Regions from separate parts of the Methylomonas albis genome, predicted to be linked through region 2. Evidence: riboswitches for the same ligand, from Rfam matches in the RefSeq annotation. Region 2 holds a riboswitch; the other holds the start of a gene.
The links. A riboswitch is a leader RNA that binds a small molecule or an ion and turns the genes downstream of it on or off. The one in region 2 is predicted to bind cobalamin.
Positions count from the first base shown of each region.

Region 1: linked by a shared signal. The riboswitch ahead of EBA_RS09470 (CbtB domain-containing protein) and the one ahead of EBA_RS00800 (TonB-dependent receptor domain-containing protein) in region 2 are both predicted to bind cobalamin.

Region 1 covers NZ_JACXSS010000001.1:2,063,182-2,071,183, forward strand. The annotation lists gene EBA_RS09445 (cobalt-precorrin-5B (C(1))-methyltransferase) at 1-952, opposite strand, end outside; gene EBA_RS09450 (precorrin-8X methylmutase) at 962-1,633, opposite strand; gene EBA_RS09455 (sirohydrochlorin chelatase) at 1,630-2,490, opposite strand; gene cobM (precorrin-4 C(11)-methyltransferase) at 2,499-3,308, opposite strand; gene EBA_RS09465 (CbtA family protein) at 3,305-3,988, opposite strand; gene EBA_RS09470 (CbtB domain-containing protein) at 3,997-4,173, opposite strand; cobalamin riboswitch at 4,287-4,504, opposite strand; gene EBA_RS09475 (condensation domain-containing protein) at 4,625-5,887, opposite strand; gene EBA_RS09480 (isochorismatase family protein) at 5,884-6,756, opposite strand; gene EBA_RS09485 ((2,3-dihydroxybenzoyl)adenylate synthase) at 6,753-8,002, opposite strand, start outside.
Region 2 covers NZ_JACXSS010000001.1:185,415-193,416, forward strand. The annotation lists gene pcnB (polynucleotide adenylyltransferase PcnB) at 1-78, shown strand, start outside; gene folK (2-amino-4-hydroxy-6-hydroxymethyldihydropteridine diphosphokinase) at 65-568, shown strand; gene panB (3-methyl-2-oxobutanoate hydroxymethyltransferase) at 565-1,374, shown strand; gene panC (pantoate--beta-alanine ligase) at 1,379-2,230, shown strand; gene panD (aspartate 1-decarboxylase) at 2,330-2,710, shown strand; gene fliW (flagellar assembly protein FliW) at 2,761-3,219, opposite strand; cobalamin riboswitch at 3,359-3,576, shown strand; gene EBA_RS00800 (TonB-dependent receptor domain-containing protein) at 3,696-5,519, shown strand; gene EBA_RS00805 (hypothetical protein) at 5,539-6,114, shown strand; gene cbiB (adenosylcobinamide-phosphate synthase CbiB) at 6,234-7,151, shown strand; gene cobD (threonine-phosphate decarboxylase CobD) at 7,144-8,002, shown strand, end outside.

The sequences.
Region 1 (8,002 bases), 1.9 Mb from region 2:
CTTCCATGCGTTCGCTGGCATAGCGAGCCATTTCCGATTGGCTGATCTCGGTGCAGACGTCGGCGGACGCGCCGATTTCGGCGGCAATTTCCGCCAGCAAGTCGGTATCCACCGCGCTACGATTAGCATGGGTGATGGTCTCGCCCTGGGCAATTTTGGTCAGTTTGCCGACCATGCCGCCAATTACCACTTGTGGCAAGCCGCAGCGCACGACGGTGTCCAAGGCGTACTTGAGAAAATCCCCCATCTGCACGAAGCAGGCCGGGGCCAGTTCAGGTAATTCGCGCATGGTGAATTTTTCCGTGCGACCGCCGGTGGTCAGCACCACACAGTGCTGGCCCTGATTGGCCGCGACTTCGATACCCTGAATCACGCTAGCGCGAAATGCTGTCGTGGAATAAGGATGGACTATGCCGGTGGTGCCCAGGATGGAAATGCCACCGACGATGCCGAGCCGGTAATTTAGGGTTTTTTTCGCCAACTCTTCACCGCCGGGTACGGAAATAGTCACTTCCAGCCCAGCCTGTTCGAGCAAGCTGGCGGCAACCTGACGCACATTGGCGGCTATATTGCGCCTAGGTACCGGATTGATGGCCGGCCCGCCCACTTCCAAACCCAAACCTTGCATGGTAATGGTGCCGACGCCGGTGCCGCCTTTCAGCAGCACTTCACCCGGCGCATCAGGCAGCAGCCGGACGTGCGCGGTCAGCGCGGCTTTGTCGGTCACATCGGGATCGTCGCCGGCATCTTTGATAACCACTGCCTGCGCGAAATCGTTAGCGCAATGTCCGTTGCTGACTGCGAATGTTATCCGTTGACCGTTGGGCAACTCGCATTCCACGCTGTCAGGTACCGCGCCTTGCAGCAAGCCGAGCGCCGCCGCCCGTGCCGCCGCAGCGGAACAAGCGCCGGTGGTGTAACCTTTGCGGGTGCCTTTCGGCTTTTTTTCCATCAACTCAAATTAACCAAGCTGGGTTTGTTCCGCTTCGGCCAGTGCCAACAAAGCATGAATGGCGGCGACTACCAGTGTCGAGCCGCCTTTGCGACCGTCAATGACCATCCAGGGAATATCCCTGAGTTCACTGGCGAGCGCTTTGGATTCCGCCGCCGACACAAAGCCCACCGGCATGCCGATCACCAGAGCGGGTTTGATTAAGCCGTCGTTAGTCATCCGCACTACTTCCAGTAGGGCTGTTGGCGCATTGCCGATTGCGATGATGCCGCCGTCCAGCAAATTGAGTTGCTGGGCTTTGCGCATGGCTTGCACCGCACGAGTGCTGTTCTCGGCTTTGGCCTGGGCAATCACATCCGTATCGGCGATGAAATGATGCGTAGCGACGCCGAAGTAATCCAGCCGTGGTGTGGACAAACCCACGCAGATCATTTCCACATCGGCGACTATCGGCGCGCCACGCCGAATCGCCAGCAAACCGGCGGCGACCGCTTCGGGATGAAAACGTACCAGGCCGTTGAATTCAAAATCGGCCGAGGCGTGAATGATGCGTCTGACCACTTGCCATTGCTGGTCGTCGTAGTGATGCAGCCCGGCTTCGCGGTCGACAATGGCGAACGAGTCGTGCTCTATCCGGCGGCCGGCATCGGTAAGTTGTTCGGTGACGATGTTGCTGTTCATGCGCTGGCCTGGGGTGCGTGCGCGTGATGGTGGTGGCCATCGCCATGGTCGGCGGCAAATTCTCGGTACTTGCAGCCGTCGCATTCCATCATGGCCGGGGCTAGCCTGTCAGTGGCTTCGGTGATGCGGCTTTCCAGCATGGCGAAAATTTCCGCTTCAAACCCTAGATAATCGGCGAGTCCGAAATAAATCTGCGGGTATTGGCGTTGTAAGCGCGCGACCTGCCGGTGGATGCGTTCAATCAAGGTGCCGGTAAACAGATAGTATGGCAACACGACAATCTGTCGCATATCCAGCGTGTGTTGACGCTGCACGATGGCTTCCAAGCGGGGATGGGTGATGCCGGTAAAGGCGATGTCGACCATAGGATGCTCGCCTTCTTCATACAGCCAGCGCGCCATTTTGGCGACTTCGCCGTTGGCGACCCGGTCCGATGCGCCACGGCCCAGCAGTATCACGCCGGTGTTGCGCGGGTCCGGCATGTCCAGCGTATGCAAGGCCTTACGCAAATTGCGTTTTAGAATGGCGAGTATGTCTTGGCTGGCTCCCAGGTGGCGGCAATAGACAAACGCGACTTGCGGATGCCGCAAGCGGGCATGTTCGATATGCTCGGGGATTTCCATTTTGACGTGGCCAGCGGCATTTAGAATCAACGGCACCACGACCACCTGGCCGCCATGCGCCGCCGCCCGATCCAGCCCTTCTTCAATCAGAATCTCGGCGAACTCGATAAAGCACACTTCGATACGCCATTGCGGCTGGCGGGCGCGCCATTGCTCGGCAAAGGCTACAATTTCCTGGTTGCCGGATGGTTCGCGCGAGCCGTGGCCGATCAATAAGATGGTTTGATTTTGCATAGGTTGTTTTAGGGTTTGACGGCTTGACGGAATCGATGCGAGAACTCGGCATCGTAAAGTTTGGAATGCTGAATCTCCGGCCAGTAACGCGCACCCAGCGCCGGACTGGCGATTATCATCGCCTGACTATTGATTTTTTCCGCCCGGCACTTAGCGCGAATGTCGCTAAGGGTGCCGCGAACGATTTTTTCCTGGTCCGGCCAGCTGGCTTTTTGTACCACCAGTATCGGTGCATCGTCCGCCCAGCCGGCGGCGAGCAAGGCGCGTTGGACATCCGGGAGCAAGGTGATCGAAAGAAAAATGCACAAGGTGGTGTGATGCGCGGCCAGCGCTTCCAGCTCTTCGCCCGCCGGCATTGGTGTGCGACCGGCGACGCGGGTGAGAATCACGGTTTGAGTGACTTCCGGCAAGGTCAGTGTTTCACCGGCAGTCGCAGCAGCTGCCATCGCAGACGATACACCCGGTACCACGGCCCAGTGAATACCTGCGGCATCCAACGCTTGCACCATTTCCACCAGTGCGCCATACAGGCCGGGATCCCCGGTTTGCAAGCGCACCACGGTTTGATGCCGCTGCGCTTGGGCGATCAGCCAGTCGGTTATTTCCGCCAGCGTCATGTCTTTGGAGTCTCGAATTTTGCAAGTGTCCGGCGTGTACATCGTCGCTGCCTGATTGACCAGCGAGCCGGCATAAAGGACGGCACCGGCTTGTTGCAGCAGGCGCTGGCCCTTGACGGTAATCAGTTCAGGATCGCCTGGCCCTGCGCCGACGAACCAGACCTTGCCGGGAATGTGATCGGTTTTATCGCTAGCGGTCATGGCTGGTTTGGTGTCCGATTAAACGTTATGGCCGATAACATGCCTAACACTGTCCAGAACGCGCCGTTAGTCAGCGTACTGGCCCAGCGAAATTGTGTTTGCAAGGCCTCAGGTGCCAGACTTGTAACGATTTCAGGCTGCGGCGCGCCCAGTAAATGTGGCGTAATTATGGCCAATGCGCCAAGCAGTCGTAATGACCAGCGGGTTTGCAGAAGTAGCAAGCCCAGACCGAACGCTGTTGCCAATGCGGTAGCCAGCCACCAGCCTTGTCGACTCAACACTGCTGCAGTGCTGGTGCCGGGTAAGTCCGGCGGCAAGCCTAAAGACGGCGCGGCGAAAATGACGGTGTAACCTGCCAAGCCCCAAGCCAAGCCGTGCAGGATGCCGGACGGCTTGCGCAGAGCGTAGGCGCCGGTCAACATCAAGGCAAAAGCTATTGCCATCAGGGCGTTACTGCTGATCGTAGATACTGTTCTCTGCCAGCCGTCCTCCGGCTGCCATGGGGCTGCATCGTGGGTATGGGCGTCGGCAGTATGTTCGTGGGCAAACGCTTCGGCGGCAACTTCATATCTTTCTGCCTGCAAAATCAGCGGCGTGACCCAAAACATCTGTAACACCGATAACAGCAGGGCGGCGGCGATACCTGACAACGCCGATGAAAACACCATGTGTTTGAACATATCGGGCGTTAATGGCAAGGAAAGCCGGTGGCGTGACGAGTGTCGTGAGTGGCGTTGTGTATTTCGGCGAGCGGTGCGAAGCCGACGACTAACAGCAGGGTAAAACCCAATAAAATAGCGGACAAGGCGGCAACAGGCCGAGGAGTTGCCAGGGTTACTGGTTGGGATGGGCTTAGAACGAACATGTCGAGTCTCCTAAAATATCAGGGATAATTGGAGCCGACCGAGCAAGAAAAACACGCACGCACAAATACAGCTCACGCTGCATCGCTGGCATACGGCTCCCCTCCGGAGTCGGCATCCTACATTCGATCAGGCCGGTCTTCTGGCTTGCCGTCATCTGAATCTACCGCCTTCCCACACTAACCGTGCAGTGGCAAAAAGGAGATTCATCAGGCATACAGCAGCGGGGGCTGCGCCGGATTTGACTGAGATTAATCTCATATCGCACCGGACTTCCCGTTTCACCTTGATACGCAGAACGCATACCAAGACACCTAATCGTGGTAAAGAGTATAAACGAAACGTCGCGAAATGATACCGGTTTGCGTAAATGGGCTTAAGTCTGAGTATCCAGGCATAGGCTCAGCGTCGAACACTCGAGCATCAGATCATCGAACAGATCTGCGCTGGTAGCTAACAGGAATCCAAGGCTTGCGCCAGAAAATCGCTAATCCCATTCCAGTGGGCGCGTAGTGTGGGTGCGTCGTAATTTTCCGCGCGGCCATCCAAATCCAGGACGATACTATCGCCCCTGGCCATAAAGATGGCGGCAAGATCTTCTACCGGTCCCGCTGCCAAAGTGTAGGTTTTGGCCGTGCAGGGTCCGAAACGGGACGGTGGTTCGAAGGGCATCACATTGATCTCGGTGCCGAGTAAACCGCGGGGGTAACCGGCGTCTTCCAGATCGAACTCCAAATGTTCGAAGCGGTAGCGCTGATGTGGACGGTGTTGGCTAAAATCCTGGCGCAAACTGCGTGCGGCCGCGGCCAGGTTTATATCCTCGGCCTGTTGGAATGGCAAGGGCATGACATTCATTGCACTGCAGGGGGTCCGTGCGACCATGCCGGACGAGCGCAACATGGTAGTCAGGCCCAGCACCACATCGCGGCCGCATCCGTGCCGGCCTAAATAGCCTGCGAAACCGGCAATAACCAGCTCCGGCCAACTCAAGTCCCATTCCTGCGCCCGGATTTTGAGCCGTGCGCTGAGCGTGTCCGGTAACGCTCCACCGATGCGCTGGCCGCGGCCGATTCCGACTGCAGGACACGGGCACAAAGACTTGGGTTGCAATCCGGCAAGCGCTGCGAGCCAATAGCGGCGGTCCGTGTCGCGCTCGGGCGAATCCTGGTAGGCCTGATCAGCCTCTACCAGGGCGGCCAAGCTTCCGAATCCTGCCGGTGCCGCTGGAACGCCGGCGAGTAAGGCTTGGTAGTGGCTGGCGACTCGCCGAGCTATCAATTGGAAGCCGTAGCCGTCCAACACTAGGTGATGCGCGCGGTGTAGCCAGACATGCCGATTGGCCGCGCGCCGATAGAGCGTGTGCGCGTAAAGGCGGCCGCTGACGGTATCGAAGCCCTGGCGTATCTGCGCGGAAAGTACGGCCATGAACGCCGCATCAGTCAACCCTTCGGCGGGCGTCACCAGCAAGCGGGGCAGGGGATGGCTGCAGGGTTGCTGCCGATATTCGCTTTCTTTGCCGACCAGCCGCACCTGCAATGTGTCGGCCTCTTGTAATGTGCTGTGCAATGCTAGGGCAAACAGCTCGCAATCCAGTGGACCTTGGATTTCGGTGTACTCGGCCGCATAGAACACGCTGCTATCTTGGGCCAATTGTTGGCCGAGCAGTACGCCGATTTGCGCTTGCGTGAGCGCGAGACTGCTTTGATCGTGCATCATGCATTGCCTACCTGCACCGCGTTTTTCCACAAAGCGTACCAAGCGCTTAGCGTCGGCATCGGCATCAATTCAGCAAACTCGGGGTTGAATCCGCGCCGGCGCCAGTCTTGCATCAAGCGCATTAGTGCCAGTGAGTCCAGCCCCATCAATAATAAGTCGTCGTCATCGCCGAGTAAAACCGCGTCGATAGCCATTACTGCCGCTATTTCGCGGCGCAAGGTCTCCAGCTGAGGATGTTCGAACTGCAAGGCCTGTATTAGTTCTTGGCTGCTGCGGACACAGGCGCAGCGCCCGGCAGCGTAACGCAACGCGTATTCGTGCTCGTCGCGGGAAAAGTCGGCCAGCGCATCGCCGACTAAAAACGGCTGGATATCCAACATAAACGCTTCGGCTGCTGTCATTAAACAGCCAATGTGCGCATAGACGCCGCAAATCACCAACTGATCGCGGCCCATCGCCTTTAGGTTTGCCTCCAGCTCGCTACGTTTGAAGGCGCTGTAGCGCCATTTCGGCAAGATCAAGTCATTTGGAGTTGGGGCCACGGCATCAACAATACGTTCCAGCAGCGGATCCGGCGGTAGGCCTGGCCCCCAAAAATCGTTGAGCAGTGCGCGCTCGGCCGGCCTTTGGCCACCTTGCTGGGCCGTAAAGACCACCGGTACGCCGGCGGCACGGCAGGCGGTGATCAGCGCCGCGCAGTTGCGCAACAGCGCGGGGATAGGCGGCTGGGATTGATCGTAAAAATCCAGAAAATACTGCTGCATGTCGTGTACTAGTAACACCGCACGCTGTGGCTCTAAGCGCCAGCTCACTTTGCCGGCTGGTAGCTGATCGGGAAGTTGGTAACTGGCGATGCGGGGTATGCTCATGTGGGGTTCCGGGTTAAGGTAAGCGCCAGCTTACGCAGTTGCGGCTTGGCAATTTTGCCGGGCGCGGTGAGTGGTAGATGGTCGATGAATTCGATACGGTCTGGAATTTTGTGTGCGGCCAACCCGCAATGATCGCGGAGGTGCAATTTCAACGATAAAACGATGGGCGCCGAAGCCTCGTTTGCGGCCGCGGCGTTCAGTTCCACGAAGGCGCAGCTGCGCTCGCCTAAACGTTCGTCCGGGATAGCCACGAGTGCGGCATTGCGCACGCGCGGATGGCTCAACAAATGTCGCTCCACTTCCGCGGCAGCTATCTTTTCGCCGGCGCGGTTGATTTGATCCTTGGCTCGTCCCATCACTTGCAAGTTGCCGTCGCTGCGGCGCCTGACTAAATCCCCGGTACGGTAAAAGCCGTCTGCGCTAAAAACCTGGTGGTTATGCGCATCGGCACGCCAATAACCGCGAATGGTGTAAGGGCCACGGGTCAGGAGATGGCCGGTCTGGCCGTCCGTCACGTCTTGCTCGTCGTGATCGACAATGCGAATCTCGTCGCCGACCGACATGGGCCGGCCCTGGGTTTCCAGGATGACATCCGGATGGTCGTCCAGCCGCGTGTAGTTGATCAGACCCTCGGCCATGCCGAAGACTTGTTGCAATGGGCAGCCCAGCAGTGGGCGAACGCGGGCGGCAACGTCCGCTGCCAGACTGGCGCCACCGATCTGGACCAGGCGCAGGCTGTCAAGCGCCGGACGCAGGCTGGTGGCACGCTCCAACCAGGCCAGCAGCAGCGACGGCACTAAGGCTATATGGCTAACACGTTCATTAGCGATTAAGCTAAAAGCGGCATCCGGCTCTGGTCGGGTCAACAAAACGATACGGCCGCCGGCATACAAGGTGCCCAGCGTGCCAGGGGAGCTCAACGGAAAATTGTGGGCTACCGGCAAGGCCGCCAGATAAGTGGTGGCGGTGTCGAATTGGCAAACCTCAACGCTGGCTCTGACGCTATAAAGATAATCGTCGTGGGTGCGTGGAATCAGTTTTGGGGTGCCGGTGCTGCCGCCCGACAGCTGTAACAGCGCTATGGCACCAGGATCCGGTTCCGGGAGAGCTTGCGGCGTTAGATAGAGCGCCTGTAACGCTATAAATTCTTCGGCAGAGCCCACCACTATGACGTGGCGTAAGCCCGGCACCAGTGCCATGGCTTCCCGTGCCAGAGTGCGGTAGTCGTAGCCATCGTGACAATCGG
Region 2 (8,002 bases):
GGCAAATCCCGTAATCGCAAAACCGGTCGTTACCGTTCTCGAGCTAAACCGGCTTCCATCGGCAATGATTCCCCCTAAAGAAGGTGTCGAGGCCTATATAGGCTTGGGCAGCAATCTCGAAGACTCTGTCGGTCATGTCAGTCGGGCCAGAGCGGAAATCGCGGCCTTGCCGGGCGTTGCCGAAATTGGCTTTTCACCCTTGTATCGCAGTGTCCCGGTCGGCCCGCAAGATCAACCCGATTACGTGAATGCGGTGCTGCGAATTTCGACCGAGTTGGAACCTTTGGTTTTGCTCAGACAGTTACAGCAAATCGAAAACCAGCATGGTCGGCTGCGCAGTGTGCGTTGGGGAGCCAGAACCCTGGATTTGGATGTATTGCTTTACGCGCAACAGAGCATTAACGAACCGGACCTGATTGTGCCGCATCCCGAGTTGGCCAAGCGCGCGTTTGTGTTATACCCATTGGCCGATGTGTCTAGCAGTGACCTAATGATTCCGGGTCTGGATTCGTTATCGCAGCTATTGGCAGCTTGCCCAGCCGACGGTTTGCGGAAAATAGCTTCATGAGTCTATACGCGGATGGCTTAAAGGCCCTGACTATCAGCGATCTGGCAGCGATGAAACGGTCCGGCGAAAAAATCAGCTGCCTAACGGCTTACGACGCCAGTTTCAGCGCGTTGCTGGACCGGGCCGGTATTGATGTGTTGCTAATCGGCGATTCGCTGGGCATGGTGATTCAAGGGCACAGCAGTACCCTGCCGGTCACGGTGGGCGATATGGTGTATCACAGCCGTAATGTGGCAATGGCCAGAAAGCGAGCTTTCGTGATTACCGATTTGCCGTTTGCCAGCTACGCTACGCCCGAACAGGCTTTGGCTAATGCAGCAAGCTTGATGGCGGTTGGTGGTGCGCAAATGGTCAAGCTGGAAGGTGCCAAAATCGATGTCATCGGCTTTTTGGTCGAACAAGGTATTCCGGTCTGCGGTCATCTGGGTCTGTTGCCGCAATCGGTGAATCGCTTGGGCGGCTATAAGGTGCAAGGGCGGGAAGAGCAGCAAGCTCGGCAAATCGTGGCGGATGCCGAAAAAATCGAACAAGCGGGTGCCGGCCTGTTAGTGCTGGAATGCGTACCTGCGCAACTGGCCGCCGAAATAAGTCAGCGCCTGAGTATTCCGACCATCGGCATCGGCGCCGGCGTCGATTGCGATGGTCAGGTATTGGTGTTGTATGACATGTTGAATATCAGCACCGGCAAGCGGCCACGTTTTTCCAAAGACTTTATGGCCGATGCCTCCAGCATAGAAGAGGCGGTACGGCATTATCATCAAGCGGTTAAATCCGCGCAGTTTCCAGCTTCCGAACACAGTTATTAGGCGTATGCAGATAGTCACCAGCGTGGTCGCATTGAGAGAAGCAACCCGACAATGGCGGCAAGCCGGGCACAGCGTCGGTTTTGTGCCAACCATGGGCAATCTGCATGCAGGCCATATAAAACTGGTCAGTACTGCCAAGCAACAGGCCGATAAGGTGGTGGCCAGTATTTTCGTCAACCCCACCCAATTTGGTCCGAACGAAGATTTTGCCAGTTACCCGCGCACCGAACAGCAGGATCAGGAAAAGCTGTTAGCCAGCGGCGCCGATTTGCTGTTCTTGCCTGCGGTGACGGAAATGTATCCGCACGTCGCGCAAACTAACATCTCGGTCGCAGCCTTGTCGAGCCTGCATTGCGGGGCCAGTCGGCCCGGGCATTTCGACGGCGTGGCATTGGTGGTTTGCAAGCTATTGAATATGGTTCAGCCCGATCTGCTACTGCTGGGAGAGAAGGATTTTCAACAGCTGACGCTGATTCGGCAAATGGTGGCGGATCTAAATATCCCTGTTACGGTTCAGGGCGTGGCAACGGTTCGGGAAGACGATGGCTTAGCGATGAGTTCGCGCAATGGCTATCTGTCCGAGCAGCAAAGACTGCAAGCCCCTATGCTTTATCAGGCATTGTGCGCGGCGCGCGATGAGATTTTGGCCGGGCACGACGATTATCTGGCAGTGGCGGGGCGGCAGCGACAGGATTTGCAGCAAGCCGGTTTTGCGGTCGACTATTTCAGTATCTGTCGTAGCCAGGATTTATTGCCCGCTGGCTCTAGCGATCCTAGTCTGCTGATTTTGGCTGCCGCCAAGCTAGGCAACACGCGCCTGATTGATAACCTCTACTTTTCTAAATCTAGCATCTGACGGTGCTGGTTTTCCGGCCTATAAAAGCTAATGCTTAAATTTGATAGCAGGGTCAATTTCAGGCATAATCGCCGGCCCTAGTATTCGACCTTGTTTACCATGAACATAAACATGCTTAAAGCTAAGTTACACCGTGCGCGGGTAACGCATTCCGAGCTGGATTACGAAGGATCGTGTGCTATTGACGGCAAGATTTTGGATTTTTCAGGGATTCTGGAATACGAGCAAATCCATATTTACAACATTAACAACGGTCAGCGCTTTACCACGTATGCGATTCGTGCCGAAGAAGGTTCCGGCGTGTTTTCGATCAACGGCGCAGCTGCAAGGCTGGCTTGCCCTGGCGACTTGATTATCGTCTGCGCGTTCGCTAGCCTAGATGAGAAGGAACTGAAGAATTACAAGCCGACTTTGGTGTATTTCGACGGCAACAACCACATTAGCCATTCCAGTCATTCCATTCCTGTTCAGGCTGCCTGATTTCAACAGCCGCCGGTGACCAGCAGTCATCGGCGCTTGTTTGCAATTTTTTACGCTTCCGATACGTCGATTTCGCTGATTTTTTCAGTCAGTGTGATGCTTTGTTCGATCGCTACCAGTACTTTTTGTATGCCGATGCGCTTGTTAGCGTTGATTAATATTGGTGATTTGATCGAGCCTTTGATGGTCGGTTTGCCGTTATCCTGCTCGTTGTCCTTGTGCAGCAGAATCAAAATCACCAAGTCGTCACCCGGCTCTATTTGCAAGATCGTTTCTTCGGGATCGGTTACCGTAAAATTGTAATTGATGTTGAAATTGGCCGGATGTGCAGCGGAAAAGGTGAGTTCCGCGTTATCGACCGATTGCAGCCAATAGACGATTTCGCTACCTTCCTGATGAAATAACTTAAAGCGGGTCTGATCCTCGAAGCCAGGTAGGCCGCGCGGAAAATTAATGATGGTGTCCGGATTGATTTCTTGGTTGCCTAACAATTTCGATTGAATTTCCATAATCCCGCCCGTGTTTGTCTAAATATTAAGTTAACAGCATTAATCAATGCACCAATGTATAGCACGGAAAGGGGTATTTGCAATGCTGATTGTCCGTAACTAAGCAGGTATTCTTGCTATATCTTGCCCGACTACATACAATTGCGCCCTTCTTTCAGGTGCTTGTGCCGTTTCTCGGCCAAGCTCAAACAGGAAGTCGGTGCGTCGGTATTTAACCGCCCATGCCGACGCTGCCCCCGCAACGGTAGATAAGTAAAGATCCACGTTTTTGCCACTGTGCGCTTTGCATGGGAAGGTCGTAGATCAGGTGTCAAGCCACTTATAAGCCCGGAGACTGGCCCGGAAGATCATTCGAGACAGCGGAGGGCTGTTGACGGAATGGTCTGAGTCCATGCCTAGCCTGCCTCCGTCTTTTTCGTTTACCGTTTTTCCTCTGTCCTTTTTTACCCGGATGCGCGGCGGGCGCAGAGGACAATATGCAATCAATTTTATACAGGTCTTTATTTCTGGCGAGTGCGCCTTTCACTGCGCTGGCGGCGAATGGCGACGAGACGGTCAACCTTGCGGAAACAGTCGTGACGGCTACCCGAACCGAAACCCGGCAGAACGAGTTGGCAACGGCCATGACGGTTTATACGCGTCAGGACATAGAAAAACTTCAGGTCAGAACCCTTCCCGAGTTACTGAAAGGCACTCCGGGTGTTGATATGGTGCAGAGCGGCGGTTACGGCAAGGATACCAATGTCTATCTGCGTGGCACCAATTCAGACCATGTACTGGTGCTGATAGACGGCATCAAGGCTGGTTCGGTTACCACGGGCACCAGCGCCTTTCAGTTTATTCCTATCGATCAAGTCGAGCGAGTGGAAATTACCCGTGGCCCTCAGTCAAGTTTGTATGGCTCGGAAGCGATTGGCGGGGTAATTCAAATATTTACCCGCAAGGGTGGTAAAAGCGAACGGCCGAACATCGCGCTGGAAGCCGGCGGCGGTTCTTACGACACTTATAACGGCTCCGCGGCCATCAACGGCAAATGGGGTAAAGCCTGGTATAACTTGAGTGCTGCGCAATTCGGTAGCCAGGGGATAAATGCTCTGAGCGGCGTTAGTGTAGCGAATGGCTACAATCCGGACCGCGACGGCTATAACAACACCAGTCTGAATGCAAAAACGGGTTACCGCTTCGACAACGGCGCGGAACTGGAAGCGTTTTTCCTACGGGCCGAAGGCGAAACCGAGATCGATAACGTCACCAGCAGCAGCACGGAGTTTGTCAATCAAACGCTGGGTGCCACAGCTAGTGCTAATTTCAGTGACATGTGGCGATCCATATTACGTGTTGGACAAAGCGTTGATGATGCCGATCAATTTCGGCATAACGGTTCGTTCGCCAGCCGCTTTAATACCACGCGTTGGAACGCCAGCTGGCTAAATGAATTGGCCTTGCATAAGAATCACCAGTTGACGTTCGGTACCGATTACCGTTTTGACGAAATCGACAGCACAACGCGCTATGCGGAGAACTCCCGTTACGATGTGGGCGCATTCGCCGAACTACATAGCCGGATTTTCGATAAGCACTTTCTGAATGCTTCCTTGCGTTGGGACGAAAACCAGGCTTTCGGCGATAGTGTCACCGGCAATTTCGGTTGGCGGTTTAATTGGGATTACGGCCTTAGCGCCTTTGCCAGTTTCGGTAATGCCTTTAAGGCGCCAACATTTAACCAGCTATACTTTCCGGGTTTTGGTAATGCCGGATTACGGCCGGAAAAGTCCACCAGTTTCGAAGCCGGTTTTGCCGGACGCCACAGTTGGGCAAATTGGGAGCTACGCGGCTATCACACCAATATCGAGGATTTGATTGTGTTCAGCGGGACGCCGTTTACGGCCAGAAATATTGGCAAAGCGCAGATAGACGGCATAGAAGCGGAAATATCCACGCAAATTTTCGGCTGGAACAACAAATTGGGTATGAGCCTGATGACGCCAAAGGATAGACAGACCAATCTGCGCCTGCCGCGCCGGGTCACCGAAACGCTGTCCTATGATATTTCCCGCTCGTTCGGCGACTTTGATCTGGGTGCGGCGGTATTGGTTCAGGGCGAGCGATTCGACGACGCCGCGAACCGAGTCCGCCTGGGCAGCTTCATGACCGCCGATCTGCGCACCGCTTATCGCATCGACAAAAATTGGATGTTAAGCGCCAAACTGAATAATATGTTCGATAAACGCTATCAAACAGTTAACACCTATAACAGCTTCGGCAGAAATTTCTATTTTTCGATCCATTACAATTACTAAACCTTTTCTGGAGAACCCTATGAGTCTGAATCAAACCTTGACTGTCAAACCCGGCGCGGTTGCGCTGATGGCGTTGATGGCCGCCACCCGTTTTCACCATTTCGGCACGCCGTTCGCATTGCCGGACGCTTCATTGGCGGTGTTTTTTTTCGCCGGCTTGTGGCTGGGCGGACGCTATTTGTTCGCCTTGTTGCTAGCAGAAGCCGGCTTGATTGATTACCTGGCGATCACCAAACTCGGCGTCAGCGATTTTTGTGTGTCCAAAGCCTATGTGTTTCTGATCGGTTCATACGGCGCGATGTGGTTGGGCGGCAAATGGTGCCGACAATTCGCTGTGTTATCGGTGGCAACCGCCGCGCAACGTCTGGCGGTTCTGGTAGCAGCTACATCCATCGCGTTTTTGTTTTCCAACGGCAGCTTCTACTGGTTGTCCGGCCGCTATCCGAACGGCTCATTCGCCCAATATTTTGAGCGCGTTGCGATGTATTACCCGCCTTACCTGACATCGACCTTGATCTATGGCGTGGTTATTTTTGCTCTGGTCAGTGCAGTAAAAGCCTTGCTGGCCGCCAAAGCCACCCACGAAGCTATCTAAGCAATTCCGCCAAACCCGGCGGGGCGATGAAAGTCGTCCCCGCTGATTGGAGTTGTGTCACCTTTGTTGCCCCTTTCCTTTCTGCTAGTTTTGATATACCTGTTTATCCACCGTAAATCATGATTCTCACCATCAGCATTTTGTTGGCCGTAGCCATCGATTTTTGGCTGGGCGAGCCACGCAACGCGTATCATCCGCTAGTGATGTTCGGTAAATGGGTCACTGCTGTCGAAAAGCGGCTGTTAAACAGCCGGCAATCGGCTTTTCGTCAGCGACTGACGGGTTGTGTGGCAGTGTTGATAGTCTTGTCGCCGTGTGTCCTGTATTTGCTGGTGCTGCGCAGTTGGCCGCCGCTGCAAACTGCTGTCGATATATTGGTTTTGTATTTTTGTATCGCTGCCCGCAGCTTGCAACAACATGCGCTAGCCGTTCTTTCGGCCTTGTTGGATAGCGACTTGCCGTTAGCGCGGCAACAGGTTGGCAGAATCGTTAGCCGTCAGACTGAGGCCATGACGGAGGCCGACGTGCGGAGGGCTGCCATAGAGTCTGTGTTGGAAAACGGTGCCGATGCGGTATTTGCGCCCTTGTTCTGGTTCGTCGTATTGGGGCCGTTCGGCGCCTTGCTCTACCGCTTTAGTAATACCCTGGATGCCATGTGGGGCTACAAAAATCAACGATATTTATACTTCGGCTGGGCCGCTGCCCGCTTCGACGATCTGCTGAACTGGCTGCCGGCACGCTTGACGGCATTGAGTTATGCCTTGCTGGGTAACACCGCGCAGGCCATCAAGGCCTGGCGAACTCAAGCGCATTTGCTCGATAGCCCTAACGCCGGGCCGGTGATGACCGCTGGCGGCGGCGCCCTGTTGTTACTTCTGGGTGGGCCGGCTTGTTATCACGGCCAAATAAAACCAAAACCCTGGTTTGGCGGCCAACAACTGCCTGAAAATGACGATATTAATCGCGCCTGCAAACTGATGTACCGAACTCTACTGTTATGGCTGATCGTAATCGGCCTGGGAGATGCGCTTGCTTGAGCATGGCGGACGCTTGCGGCAAGCCGCAAGCCAATATGGCATTGCTTTAGCCGACTGGGTGGATTTATCCACGGGTATTAATCCCAACGGCTGGCCGGTGCCTGCCATTCCCGCAGCATGCTGGCAACGTCTGCCGGAAGATGATGACGAGCTATTGCTGGCAGCGCGAACTTATTACCAAAACGATTCAATACTGGCGGTGGCCGGCTCACAAGCCGCAATTCAAACCTTGCCCTTGCTGCGTTCCTCATCAAGGGTAGGCCTGCTGCATCCGGCGTATGCCGAGCATGCCGGCAGTTGGCAAAAAGCCGGGCATCAAATTATCAAGATCGAAGCGGATGCGATAGATGATCGTCTGGATGACATAGATGTTCTGATTCTGGTCAACCCCAATAATCCCACTGGGCGATTATGGACTCGGCCGCAGCTATTGAGTTGGCATGAAAAACTTAGCCGGCGCGGCGGCTGGTTATTGATCGACGAAGCGTTTATGGACAGCCTGCCCGGCGAATACAGTCTATCGCCATTACCAGTGCGGCCTGGTCTGATCGTATTGCGGTCCGTGGGTAAGTTTTTTGGCTTGGCTGGAATCCGTTGCGGCTTCGTGATCGCCAAGTCGGACTTGTTGTCGAAACTTACCGAGCTTCTAGGGCCTTGGGCTATCAGTCATCCTGGTCGCTATGTTGCGGCGCTGGCATTGGCTGATCAAGGCTGGCAGATTGCCAATGCCGCAGCACTAACGATGCAAGGCCAGCGCCTGCGGCAGCTATTGACCGATTATGGTTGGCCGCCCAGCGGAGGATGCGATTTGTTTCAATGGGTGAAATGTGAGCAGGCCGATAACCTGCACG